DNA from 4 places in the Brevibacillus sp. DP1.3A genome. Region 2 is predicted to be linked to each of the others. Evidence: riboswitches for the same ligand, from Rfam matches in the RefSeq annotation. Region 2 holds a riboswitch; each other region holds the start of a gene.

Region 1 (3,212 bases), 230 kb from region 2:
CAACCCGTCCCATTCGAAGCCCAGCCATTGAACGTCCCTTTTAATGGCCTCTACGTATTCGATGTCTTCCTTTACCGGATTGGTATCGTCAAATCGAAGGTTGGCCTTGCCGGAAAATTCACGTGCCAACTCAAAGTTGAGGCAGATTGCTTTTGCATGTCCAATATGAAGATACCCGTTCGGTTCTGGGGGAAAGCGGGTAATGATTTCCTTTACTTTGCCCTCTTGCAAGTCATCAATCATGATATTGCGGATAAAATTGGATGCCGCTACCTTGTTTTCCAATGAAATCAACCTTTCACTTCACCTTTACATTCCATAATACTGATTCTCTACTCAGAGTTCAACAAAATCGGGTCGTTGACCGACCCGCTCACGTCTTCCATTGCTGCCTCGTTTGCCATTGTGACCTGCAATACAGATGAATGACAGAATCAATGGCTAAGCGCTGCTCCGTGATCCCACGAATCGTTTCGAGATGCTTCGGGGAAATCAGATGCAGCAAAGGCTGTTCAACATGATTGAAACGTTGGAATGCTTCCGCAGCAATCCGATCCCACTGCGGGTAATACCGAAGCAAGTCATCGGGCATTACGCGGGAGCGGTCCGTGTCGGACTCGGGCAAACAATCAAAAGGTTCATCCAGATTCAACGTCCCATAATCATCAGTCAACTCTTCACCCGGCAAAACATCCCGTGCAGCCAATTCCAGATCATACATGGTCGGCACACAATTCGCATGAAAGCTGTGGTTCACGTACCTTGCCTTATCCCAACAAAGAATGTACTTTCCGAACTGGTTCTTAAAGGAGTATTTTTGCACGTCCTGTTTTCGTAATGAGTCAAGTCTTTCCACAAATACAGGGTCCAATACCTGGTCCAAATTATCCTGTGCCCATACAATCGTTCCTTTTGGGATAAACTTTGTCGCAAACACACCGTACCCGATCTCATCGTTGATATAGCGCAATTCTGTATCGGGATGCATCATGGTCTTTGTTTCACTCCTTGGCGAATGTGCCTTTTTATCATCATAAGCAGTTTTGCCCCAGGAGGTGTGTGAATGTCTGCGAAAAACAACCTTCCCCATAACATTTCTCACTATTTTTCTGGATTAAAATATTTTTTCTTATTTACCACAAATGGTAAATAGTCTATATTATTGGCAAACGGAGTTTTAGGAACATTTTCCCACAACGATCGAATCAGTATATGTGTCAATTTTCTACTTCATCCATTGATATCGAAACGGCATACCCGGGGAAATCCGGCGACGCAAAGCTACAGGGGCTACCTCCGCAACAGCGGACACGCTTGCCAGCTACCGAAGTATTGATGTAGGACGAGACCAATGATCCTATATCATTGGTCTTTTTTTGCGCTCATAATGTCTATTTTTGTCTATTTTTGTATGTTTGTGTATTTTTAGTTTTTAAAGGAGGTGAGGCAACAGCGGATAGCCGGTTTAATGAATTATTATTCTATTCATCATGAAGGAGGTTTCATAGGAATGTCATTCTGGAAGAAACTCTCGACCGTCGCGCTGACTGCTGTCATCGGGCTATCAACGTTCTCTGGAGCACAAGCTGCTAACCGTCCAACATCGATGTCACCGAACGCAATGGTGACGACTCCTCACTATCTGGCTACGGCTGCGGCCCTGAAGACATTGGAAGACGGTGGAAATGCAGTAGATGCTGCTATTACAGCCGCTTCCACATTAGCTGTCGTCTATCCTCATTACACAACCATTGGTGGAGATAACTTCTGGCTCATCTACAATGCCAAAACAAAAGAGCTGAAGGCGCTGAACGGCAGTGGTCGTGCAGGCGAAAAAGCAACCATCGACTATTACAAAAACAAAGGCTACGAAAAAATCCCGTCCCGCGGTTATGAATCGGCAAACACTGTCCCTGGTGTCGTCTCCGGCTGGTGGGAGGCGTACAACTATGCCCATAAAAGCATGGGCAAGAGTAAGCTTCAATGGAACAGACTGCTGGAGCCTGCTATTGGATACGCCGAGAACGGATATCCAGTCTCCCCCAACCAAGTATATTGGACGAAATACGCGACAGATCCAACTGACAATGCCTTGAAGAATCTTCAACGTTTTGATGGATTCCGTAAAACATTCCTGAAGCCCAACGGCGATCCCTATGCAGCAGGCGAAATCCTAAAACAAAAGGATCTTGCCAATACTTTGCGAATCATTGCGAAAAAAGGCGCTGACGGTTTTTATAAAGGAGAAGTTGCTAAAAAAATCGTAGCAGACATGCAAGCCAACGGCGGATTGCTCACGTTGAAAGATTTTGAGAAGCACACCTCCACTTGGGCAGATCCGATTTCGGTAGACTACCGCGGTTATACAGCGTACAACGTTCCGCCTAACTCCCAAGGCATGGCTTCGCTCTCTATTCTTAATGTTTTGAACAATTTTGACCTCAAGAGCATGGGTGAAGGAACACCCGATTACTATCACACGATTGTGGAAGCTACCAAACAATCTTTTGCTGACCGCGACAAATGGCTGACTGACCCTGCCTTTGTGGATATCCCTGTGGATGAGCTATTGTCCAAGCAGCACGGGAAAGATTTAGCTGCGCGCATTGATATGAAGCAAGCCGCCAAATCCGTAGAACCGCTTGATCCAAAAGGCGATACAACCTGGTTCGGGATCGTTGACAAAGATGGAAATGCCGTGTCCATCATTCAAAGTCACTATTTTGACTGGGGTTCCGGCATCGTAGCGAAAGATACGGGCATCCTTTTGCAAAACCGCGGAAGCTATTTCTCTTTGGATTCCAAACACATCAATCACTTGGAACCAGGAAAACGCACCTTCCACACCATTAACCCAGCTATGCTCTTTAAAGGGGACAAGCCTTATCTTCTCTACGGAACACAAGGGGGAGAAGGACAGCCGCAAACGCAAGCCGCTCTCGTCACGCGTATCATCGACTTTGGTTTCAGCGTGCAAGACGCAATCGAAGCGCCAAGATGGCTGCATGGACGCAACTGGGGATCTGATTCCAACAATCTCAAGGTGGAAAGCCGCATCCCTCAAGAAGTCCTGGACGAGTTAATTAAGCGTGGGCATCCAGTCGAAAAGCTGGAAGCAGCCTATACCGATACGATGGGACAGTCCGGCGCAATTCTGATTGACCCGCAAACTAATGTAAAATTTGGCGGTGCTGACCCTCGCGGTGAAGGCG
Region 2 (3,212 bases):
CTGTCTGCTCACGTCAAGCAATTGCAAAAGCTGGGACAGCCATTCCAGCCTTTGCAAGGCAAGACGTTGGGGATGATCTTTGACAAGGCTTCGACCCGCACGCGCGTCTCCTTTGAAGTAGGGATGCATCAGTTGGGCGGCTTGGGGATGTTCATGAGCGGAAAAGAGCTACAGCTCGGACGCGGGGAGCCGATCAGCGACACAGCGAAAGTTCTCTCTCGGTACGTGGATGCCATCATGATTCGCACCTTTTCCCACTCTTATGTAGAAGAGCTTGCCGAGCACGCGTCGATCCCCATTATCAATGGCTTGACCGATCTGTACCATCCGTGTCAGGCGTTGGCTGATCTGCTTACGATCTGGGAGCATAAAGGCAAGCTGAAAGGAGTCAAGCTCGCCTATGTAGGAGACGGTAACAACGTGGCGAATTCACTGGTGCTGGGCGCAGCTCTGCTAGGTCTGGATGTGCGGGTGGCGACTCCGGCAGGCTACGAAATGGATGCAGCAATTGTCGCAAAGGCTACAGAATACGCGAAACAAAGTGGTGGAAACATGATGGTGACCACCGATCCAACAGAGGCTGTCATGGGGGCAGATGCTGTATACACGGACGTTTGGACTAGTATGGGTTTTGAAGAAGAAAATGAGGTGCGATTGAAAGCATTTGCCGACTATCAAGTGAACGAAAAATTGGTAGCAGCGGCAGATCGTGATTATCTCTTCTTGCACTGCTTGCCAGCACATCGTGGGGAAGAAGTGACAACCGGGGTCATCGACGGATCGCGCTCTGTCATTTTTGATCAGGCTGAAAATAGATTGCACGCACAAAAGGCGATATTGGCGGCGCTGGTGTGAACATAGTTCTAGTTAAATAGAACTAGCTGTAATTAAATCGAATAGACTATGAATCTATGATTGCCGAATTTTGTCACTTATGTGTAAAATAAAGGTAGGAAAGAAGCGAAGAAGTACGGACTGTATCTGGTCGCTTGGTCCGTATGGAGCCAGTAGCGAATCCAACCTTTTCCATAATGGAAAAGGAAAGAGGAGCAGGGGCTGTACTTGGTCGCTTGGCCTCTGCATCACGGACAGTAGCGAAGCCAGCTTTCTCCACTATGCCTGAAGGGGGGAAAAGAAAATGAAAAAATGGTTCGCGGCAATTATGATGGTGGTTGCAATCGTAGCAGCTACTTCTGCAAACTTCCATATTGGATAATAAGCGTATTGGAGAAACAAACACCGCTTGGCTGAGTGGTGTTTTTTCTTCAAGCTTGGAGGAAACAACATGCTATTGGATGTAATTGCCCTATCTTTTCTCGTAGCATTGCTGCGAGGGGGAAGAATCAAGGAATTTCCTAAATTCAATCAACTAAAACTTCTTATCGTTACCATATTGCTGCAGGCTTGTGCAGTCATCTTCCCTACGATCGGTGGCCTTTTCATATCGATCGCGTATGTGTTTATTTTGGCTTTCCTCGTTTTTAATCGAGAATTTGAAGATATGCGGATATTTTTAATCGGCTGGTTTCTGAATGCGATTGCAATTTGGTCTAACAATGGAAAAATGCCAATCGATTTAGTCCAAGCAGCAAAGCTTCCTTATGATTTAGAACCAGTTATAAATGGAACGAATTTCAAGCATAGTGTATTGACGGAAAGTTCAAATTTTCCATTTTTGACCGATGTCATCTACATGCCATCTATCATTCCTCGGATTATTAGCATCGGCGATATTTTTATTATGTTAGGAGCCTTTTTACTTGTTCAGCGATTGATGAATAAACCTATTTCATTACTACAACTTCGCGAAGGTAAAAGTTATGCGACAAAAAACTAATTACGCGGTTTGGATAAAGGGGATTGTTGTACAGGTTGGATTTGTCATTGCAGCAATCTATATTTTTTACACATCTTCATCTGAATGGACTGCTCGTGAGCATTGGGGGGTATTATCTACCTATACCCTCTTGACCATTTTCTCCTGTTTTGCTCCCGTGCGTATATCGAATACGATTTTAACAGTGAACAATGCTGTAATCTTTTCGGGTATTTTGTTGTACGGAGTATGGGTCGGAGTATGGGCTGCTGTTATTGAATCTTTAATCATTGCTTTCCTGGTAAGGTTTAATCCGCTAAAAGCTATCATTAATATTGGGCAATTGTTAATGACAATATGGACAGTAGCGTTTTTGAAGGATTGGATCGAGGGCTTCGGAACCATTTCTCCCATTATTAGCGATTTGTTTTTGGCTGGTGTGTATTGGTTTGTGAACCTGATTTTATGTGGATTGGGTATTTCCTATTTTCATCAAATGACTTGGGCGCGAACCGTAAAGATGATGGCAAAAGGCTTCACCTCGACTTACTTGCTGCTTTTAATTCTAGCCGGAGTAGGTTCACGGTTAGTAGAGTCATATGGCCCGCTAACACTAATTCCTATGATGATTGCGTTTATTACGATCAGCTACGTATTTCATCATTACTATGACAACCTTCAAAGGCTTCAGCAAAAAGTAGAAGAGGTCAAATCATTCAATCACAACTTCTTAACGACGATGGCTGCTTCCATTGACGCACGAGATCGATACACAAGTGGACATTCTCAGCGTGTAGCTTACTGGGGAAGAGAAATTGCGAGAGATATTGGTTTATCCGAAAGAAAAGTGGAGGATGTTTATATCGGGGGAATCCTGCACGACATTGGAAAAATCGGCATCGAAGACGAAATTCTCAATAAAAAAGGAAAGTTGACCCCGGAAGAGTACGACAAGATCAAGCAGCACACGGTCATTGGCTACGAAATTATTTTGCAAGCAGGGATGTTCAATGAATTGCTTCCTGCGATCCGCTCCCATCATGAGCGAATAGACGGAAGGGGATACCCGGATGGTTTAGCTGGGGATGAGATTCCGCTGATGGCGAGAATTTTAGCCATTTCAGACGCTTTCGATGCGATGGTCGCGGACAGGCCATATCGAAAAGGCTTGCCTGTGGAGGAAGCGCTTCAAGAAATCAGACGGGGCTCCGGTACCCAATTTGATCCGATATTGGCGGAGCATTTTATCAGAATCGTTCAGCGACTGCCATACGAAGAGTTGCAGAGCATTATCGGAATGGAGTCCATCCCACAAAAACAGTTACAGGAGGCAATCAGATAAGCTGCCCCTTGTAACTGTTTTTATTCGTTTACGACCATATGCGGACGAGCTCTT
Region 3 (3,212 bases), 1.8 Mb from region 2:
TTTGCGAATGGTCATCAGCAGGCTCGAGATCGACTCAGAGGATAGCTTGGAGGATTCAGCCAGCTTGCGTACTTCATCTGCTACGACAGCAAATCCTCGGCCGTGTTCGCCTGCGCGAGACGCTTCAATCGTGGCATTGAGTGCCAACAGATTGGTTTGTGCAGAAATCTCGGAAATGGTTTGAATGATTTTCCCAATCGATTCGGTTTCTTTATTGAGCTCTTGAATCAGTTGGTTCGTACCTTGGATGTCCGTGATGAATCGTTCAAAGTCATTGCCGATGTTGCCAATGCGTTTGCCGCTCTCGCTAGTGGCTTCTTTGGTCGATTCTACGTACTCATGCATCTCTGTAACAGAGCGAGTCATATCCTCAACTTGCAGATTCGTCGAGCTCATTTCCCGACGCAGCTCGTCCGTGTTGCTGGTCTGGACCGTAAAGGACTCCATAATGTCTTGCAGGGAAGCGACGGTTTCGACTGCGCGAACATTCACGCCGTCCGTCACCTGGTTCAAATTCTCTTGATAGTCTTGCATAGAGGTGAGTGATTCATTGATTTGATCCAGAACACGTTGCAACGATTCCTTCGAGGCAATCGCTTCTTGCTTTTGTTGCTCACTTTCCTCTTGCAGCTTGTTATTGAATACAGCATGCATCATGCTCGTGACAGAGACGAAGCAGAAGGTAAGCAGGAAGTACATCAGATCAAGATTGTTAGTCGAATGGAAAATCGTTTCTCTCTGTGTCAGGAAGTAGTAAGAGACAATACCCAATGTCGATACAATCGTCAAAATATTGATGAGTCGGTCTTGATAAATCCCCATGACTGCTACAAAGAACATAATGGTCATGATATTGATCATATGCGGGTCTAGTCCAACTACGATGAACATGAAGATCCCGATTACGGCGAAGTTGAAAAACTTCATGAAGGGCGCTGCTTTTTCACGGAAGCTCGGGCGATTGGAGATGTAAGTAAAAGGTGCCAGCACGCCATACAAAATACCCAGTATCGTGAAAACGAATGTGTACGATACGCCTAGAAAAAGGTTTAAGACCTGAACAACCGTAATAATACTTGCGAATACGATTACGACCCAATTGTTTCTTCTTCTCAATAGATCAATGTTATCAATGTTATCCATGTTACCCACCTACCTCGACTTTTACTTGGTTGGATGACGACGAATTGTACCAGGAATATTTCGGATCGTGCTTATTGTCATAGACATCTTTTAGATGAAACAGGGTCGGAATGGCATCGGCCCCTTTGTAAAAGACGATATCTTTGGTTTGAGTCGCTTTTACTTGATACTTCTTGTTAATGAACGAAAAAAAAGTCGGATCTGCTACCCCAATTGCGTGGGTATAATCATGCTTTTCAGCGTAATCTATCATCAAGCAAATTCCTTTTTGCCCTAGTTGTCCACGGTATTTCGGCAAAACAGCAAGACTGTCTACCTCCATTACTTTCATATCTTCTGTAACAACATCCTGAAAAAGTGCTTTCATATAAGCATTTGATTTGGAAAAGGGCGTCATTTCAAATGTTCCACCTGCTTCACCGTCTTCGGCAATTAAGAGGAATTGTGCGGAGCCTTCTTTCGCGTACTCCATCTCGAAGCCCATGCTTGTCCATACTGTTTCTTTGATTTCATGAAATTTTGCTAACTCTTGTACGGTTTCTACTTGTTTGTACATAACTTGTCCACTCCATCATTTTCTGATTACCGTGTTGTGTATGTTTGACGTCTCAAAAGTTATGTTTTTCCATCCGTTACGAAAATGAAAGTGCTTTCATCCTCCTTTCAAAAAACGAAACACAAAAAAAGGCCGTTCCATCGAAATGGAACAACCGAAGCTACCAACATCAAAAAAATGGTCTCAAGATGATGGCAACCCGGCTATCATGGTCAAAGACTGTAGACCCGTGGTTTTGCGTCGCCACCTTTCGATGACTTTGCCTTTTGCATTTTTTAGCAAAACTTGTAAAAATGTGTCGAATTTTGCTAGATATAATCATGCAAAATATAAGCCAAAAGATATATCTTTGTCAAGTTTTGGTAGGGAAAAGAAACTAATTGTTTATAAAGCTTAGACGTACAAAAAACCAGTTGTGGTATCAACTGGTTCTTCGTTATATAGGCGTTAGGTTAGGTTACGCAGAATGTCTAAAACTTCGGTTGGCTCCATTCGCTTTTTGTAATCTGGATCTAAGCATGCTAACCGGATTACGCTCTGGTTGTCGAGGATATAAGTAGCAGGAATGGGGAGCGTCCAAGAATCGTCACTATTAAAATGCTTGAGATCAATATCCAATGATCGGTAGGTATCCTGTAAAGAATCAGGCAGTCTGAATCTGAGTTTATATTTTTCTGCTACCTGGTTATTGGTATCGCATAACACGGGAAAGCTCAGTCCGTTTTTCTCTTGCATAGTAAGAGAGTGTGCAGGAGATTGTGGGCTAATGGCAAACAATTGGGCACCCAGAGAGGTTATCGTATCGATCTGTTTTTGGTATGCTTGCAGTTCCAAATTGCAGTAGGGGCACCATGATCCACGGAAAAACGTGAGGACGATGGGACCTTTTACGATTTCTTCCGACAAGGTAATGGTCTTGCCAGTGTGATCGTTCAATGTGAAATCAGGCGCCATCGAACCAATCGGTAAGCCCTTTGCCTGTCCAGAGATCCTCAGCTCCTCGATTGATCTTGTAAATGAATCTGTTACTTCACGAGTGAGGAAGTCTGCTATTTGAATGGTTGTATAATCTAGCTCTTCGCGCAGGCTCTGAAAATGTGGTTTATCCATATGTCGTTCCCCTCTTTTTCGAAAGAATAGTAGAAGCCATAGCTTTACGATATCTTTCTTTTAGAGGGAAAGATGTAAACTGGATTACATCTTCTTTAAAATGTTGTCCCGATGAATGGAAATGGTTTTAAAGCCTGTTTGAATTAGTTCTTCTCTTGCTAAAGCACGTAATGCTACCGTCACAGCTTCCCTGGATGCCCCGACAAAATGGGCGAGCTCTTGATGGGAAAGAGGTAACTCAATTTGTAGAAACGCAGAACTGTTAGGATTGCCAAATTGGTCGGCAAGCCTTACTAACGTGGAAATAATGCGATCTTGTAAAGGGAGAAGGGCAAGATTTTCGGCTGCTTGGCTGATCGAAACCATTCTATCGCTAATGAGCCTCATGATCTTCATCATCAGT
Region 4 (3,212 bases), 1.2 Mb from region 2:
ATCGCCTGCTTGGTGTTTTTACGAATCGCGTTGGTGATCACATCTCCTTCTTGGAGTGGATCACCTGGCTTGACTTGCAGCGCAAATGTTTGGGCAGGCACATTACGCAATAACTTTTCCGTGTCGTAGACCCCAATGGTAATGTCATCGGTGAGTAAAACATTTAAATAAGGGGCAACCTTGATGAACGCCTCGAGCAGTTCTGCGTTTTTCCCCTTTTCGGAAGCTTCTGTTTCGTTCCATTCCACGTAACCGTTCATGACCCTCTTCACCTCTATATTTTGCTGGCATTAGTACGGAAATTGGCGCTTTTTGTGTTGAACCGAAATCCATTTCAGCGTAGTGAACTCTTCTAAACTCCATTGGCCATTCAAACGTCCCAACCCGGAGTGCTTTTCACCACCAAACGCCACGATTGGTTCGTCATTGATCGTTCCATCGTTGATGTGAATCATGCCGGTCTCCATTCGTTTGGCCATCTGGGCACCTCTCTCCAGATCGCGTGTATGAATCGCCCCGGACAATCCAAATGGGGTCTCGTTCGCCATGCGAATCGCTTCTTCCTCGGATGCAAACGACATGATGCAAACAGCCGGACCAAACAGCTCTTTGGATGCAATCGACATGTCTGTGGTCACTCCTGTCAAAACGATCGGCTCGACCACGTTGCCCTTTACTTCCCCTTTCAGTGCAGGAACGGCTCCTTCGCGTATCGCCTCATCGATCGTTGCCATCAGGTTGGTGACTTGCCGTTGATTGATGAGTGGACCGATTACCGTGTCAGGATCATTTGGGTCGCCTACCTTGAGTCCAGATACTTTTTCCACATACAGATCGAGGAATTTATCGTATACAGCTTGGTGAACCAGAACCCGGTTAGCCGACATGCAAATCTGACCTTGGTGAGTAAAGCGGCTGAATACCGCTGCATTGACGGCATACTGGAGATCCGCATCCTCCAAAACAATCAGTGCACTATTGCCGCCCAGCTCCAAAATCGCCTTTTTGAAATGCTTCGCTGCCACTTGCGCGATATGGCTTCCTACTTGGCTAGAGCCTGTAAACGAAAGGATGCGCGGAATCGGATGGGAGACAAAACCATCGCCAATTTCAGCAATATCCGTCACAACGACGTTGATCAAGCCTTTTGGCAGACCTACATCTTCAAAAATTTTCGCTATGAGAGTCCCACCCGTGATTGGCGTGTGCTCATGTGGTTTGAGGACGACGCCGTTGCCCGCGCCAAGAGCTGGCGCTACGGACTTCATCGACAGATAGAACGGGAAGTTGAACGGACTGATGACGCCGACAACTCCTGCGGGAATCCGATACAAGCGATTTTCTTTTCCGTCTACGGGAGAAGGAAGAATTTTTCCTTCCATGCGTACCGGGAACGTAGCCGCCTCGCGAATAATATCCTTCACAAGCCCGATTTCAAAAAATGCCTTCAATCGGGTTCCACCTAATTCACGAATGATAATCTGAATGATTTCTTCTTCATTCTCTTCGATATAGTGAACAGCACGCTCCAACATTCGGGATTTGGTATAGGCATTCACTTCATCCCACTCTTTTTTCGCGTCGGCTGCCGCTTTGTAAGCCGCATCGATATCCTCCAAATTTGCCATTTTGAATTCTGCAATGACTTCCCCGTTATAAGGGTTGATATCTTGCAATGTCTTTGCGCCAAGTCCGTCGCGCCACTCCCCATTGATGTACTGCTTGTCCAGTGTTTGAAGGATTGACATGCTTTAACCTCTCCCTTTTGTAAAGTAAATAGGCCCCTTCGCATGAAAGGAGCCGTAAAACTAAAACAGCAAAATACACTGCTAGTCGGCAACCCGGCTGCCATCGTAACGTGTACATTAGGCCCGTGGCTTTGCGTCCCCAATTTTCAATGGGTTTGCCCATTCATAGCGAATGCTGGTATGATTTTGTCGAAAAAAGGAAAGTTATGGAGAATCTTACTTTGATTATAGTACTCAATTCCTAATAGTCAAACAGAAAAATGTAAAATTTTAGTGAACCAAATTGAACAAATACCAAAAAGTCCGCATCTCTTGGGATACGGACTCCTGATTCTTCTTCCTTATGATCACAATATCTTTTTGACATCCTTTACGCTCGTCGCGAGCATTTGCTCTACCGCGTTTGCGTCCCTCACATGCTTGGTCAAGCCTTCATTCAGCTCTTCCAGCAAGCCCTTCGCATCACTTACCTGTTGGGACACATCGTCAGCAAATCGCTTTTGGTGCGCGATGATTTCCATCACACCTGACACTTCGACGTTCAGTGCCTGGAAAGCGTTCACGATCTGATCCGTCTTCTCCGCAGCATCCTTGCTGATAGAAAGTCCATTTTTGATCGCACTGCTGCTTTTTTCACTGTTGGACAACGCTTCTTTTGTTTCTTCCTGAATCTTGCCGATCAATTCTGCAATTGTCTTGGTCGAGTTCGCTGTCATCTCGGCCAGCTTCCGTACTTCATCCGCTACTACAGCAAAGCCTCGGCCTTGTTCACCCGCACGTGCCGCTTCTATCGCTGCATTCAAAGCGAGAAGGTTGGTCTGATTGGCAATGTCGCTGATCACCTTGACGATGCTCGTAATTTCCGAAGAGCGCTCTTCCAAGCGGCTCATGGACTTGGACGTATGGACCGATTCTTTGTCGAGCAGGCTCATGACTTCCACAACGTCCGTCATCGCCTTCTTACCTTCATCTGCACGCGCTACCGATTGTTTACAGATGTCCGTCAAGCGCTCTCCTCGATCCGACAGTTGACTCGCAGATTCATCATCCCGCTCGTTAATGACCTGGATATTATCTACGACACGCTTCATCCTCGTCACCAATCGCACCGTTTGCTCGGATTCGGCGTTCATCGCTTGGTTCGACGTGAGAATCGCACCCATCTGTTCGTAAATACCGCGAAGCTCATGTTTCCAAGCGTCTTGCTGTCCTGCCATTGTGGTTGTGGGAGTTGCCACTGTCGTCGCTGCTGTCTCTTTTTCTGCTAGGCCTTTGTCTTTTTTCCAAAACATCCGCTTCTCTCTCCTTTGTACCCATCAATTGTCACCTCGGCGGCTATATACGCGGGACTCGATTATTCCCGGATGTTGGTTCGCCAAGCTCAGCAAGTTTTCCAAGAAATAATAGTGACCCTCCAAGAGCTCCACGTCTTTACGCTCAAAATGCTTCGCCTGCAAATACTGC

Evidence for each region. A riboswitch is a leader RNA that binds a small molecule or an ion and turns the genes downstream of it on or off. The one in region 2 is predicted to bind cyclic di-GMP.
Region 1: linked by a shared signal. The riboswitch ahead of ggt (gamma-glutamyltransferase) and the one ahead of HP399_RS03610 (DUF5317 family protein) in region 2 are both predicted to bind cyclic di-GMP.
Region 3: linked by a shared signal. The riboswitch ahead of HP399_RS25535 (GNAT family N-acetyltransferase) and the one ahead of HP399_RS03610 (DUF5317 family protein) in region 2 are both predicted to bind cyclic di-GMP.
Region 4: linked by a shared signal. The riboswitch ahead of HP399_RS08995 (benzaldehyde dehydrogenase) and the one ahead of HP399_RS03610 (DUF5317 family protein) in region 2 are both predicted to bind cyclic di-GMP.

What each region holds. Positions count from the first base shown of each region.
Region 1 is NZ_CP085876.1:488,234-491,445, reverse strand. Features, by position in the region: gene HP399_RS02610 (glutamine--tRNA ligase/YqeY domain fusion protein) at 1-294, opposite strand, end outside; gene HP399_RS02605 (SET domain-containing protein) at 374-991, opposite strand; cyclic di-GMP riboswitch class I at 1,241-1,329, shown strand; gene ggt (gamma-glutamyltransferase) at 1,511-3,212, shown strand, end outside.
Region 2 is NZ_CP085876.1:713,967-717,178, forward strand. Features, by position in the region: gene argF (ornithine carbamoyltransferase) at 1-855, shown strand, start outside; cyclic di-GMP riboswitch class II at 948-1,029, shown strand; gene HP399_RS03610 (DUF5317 family protein) at 1,286-1,837, shown strand; gene HP399_RS03615 (HD-GYP domain-containing protein) at 1,821-3,158, shown strand; gene HP399_RS03620 (histidine phosphatase family protein) at 3,187-3,212, opposite strand, start outside.
Region 3 is NZ_CP085876.1:5,563,615-5,566,826, reverse strand. Features, by position in the region: gene HP399_RS25540 (methyl-accepting chemotaxis protein) at 1-1,152, opposite strand, end outside; gene HP399_RS25535 (GNAT family N-acetyltransferase) at 1,145-1,699, opposite strand; cyclic di-GMP riboswitch class I at 1,890-1,973, opposite strand; gene HP399_RS25530 (peroxiredoxin-like family protein) at 2,147-2,809, opposite strand; gene HP399_RS25525 (Crp/Fnr family transcriptional regulator) at 2,894-3,212, opposite strand, start outside.
Region 4 is NZ_CP085876.1:1,947,475-1,950,686, reverse strand. Features, by position in the region: gene HP399_RS09000 (methyl-accepting chemotaxis protein) at 1-260, opposite strand, end outside; gene HP399_RS08995 (benzaldehyde dehydrogenase) at 291-1,748, opposite strand; cyclic di-GMP riboswitch class I at 1,833-1,918, opposite strand; gene HP399_RS08990 (methyl-accepting chemotaxis protein) at 2,096-3,040, opposite strand; gene HP399_RS08985 (hypothetical protein) at 3,065-3,212, opposite strand, start outside.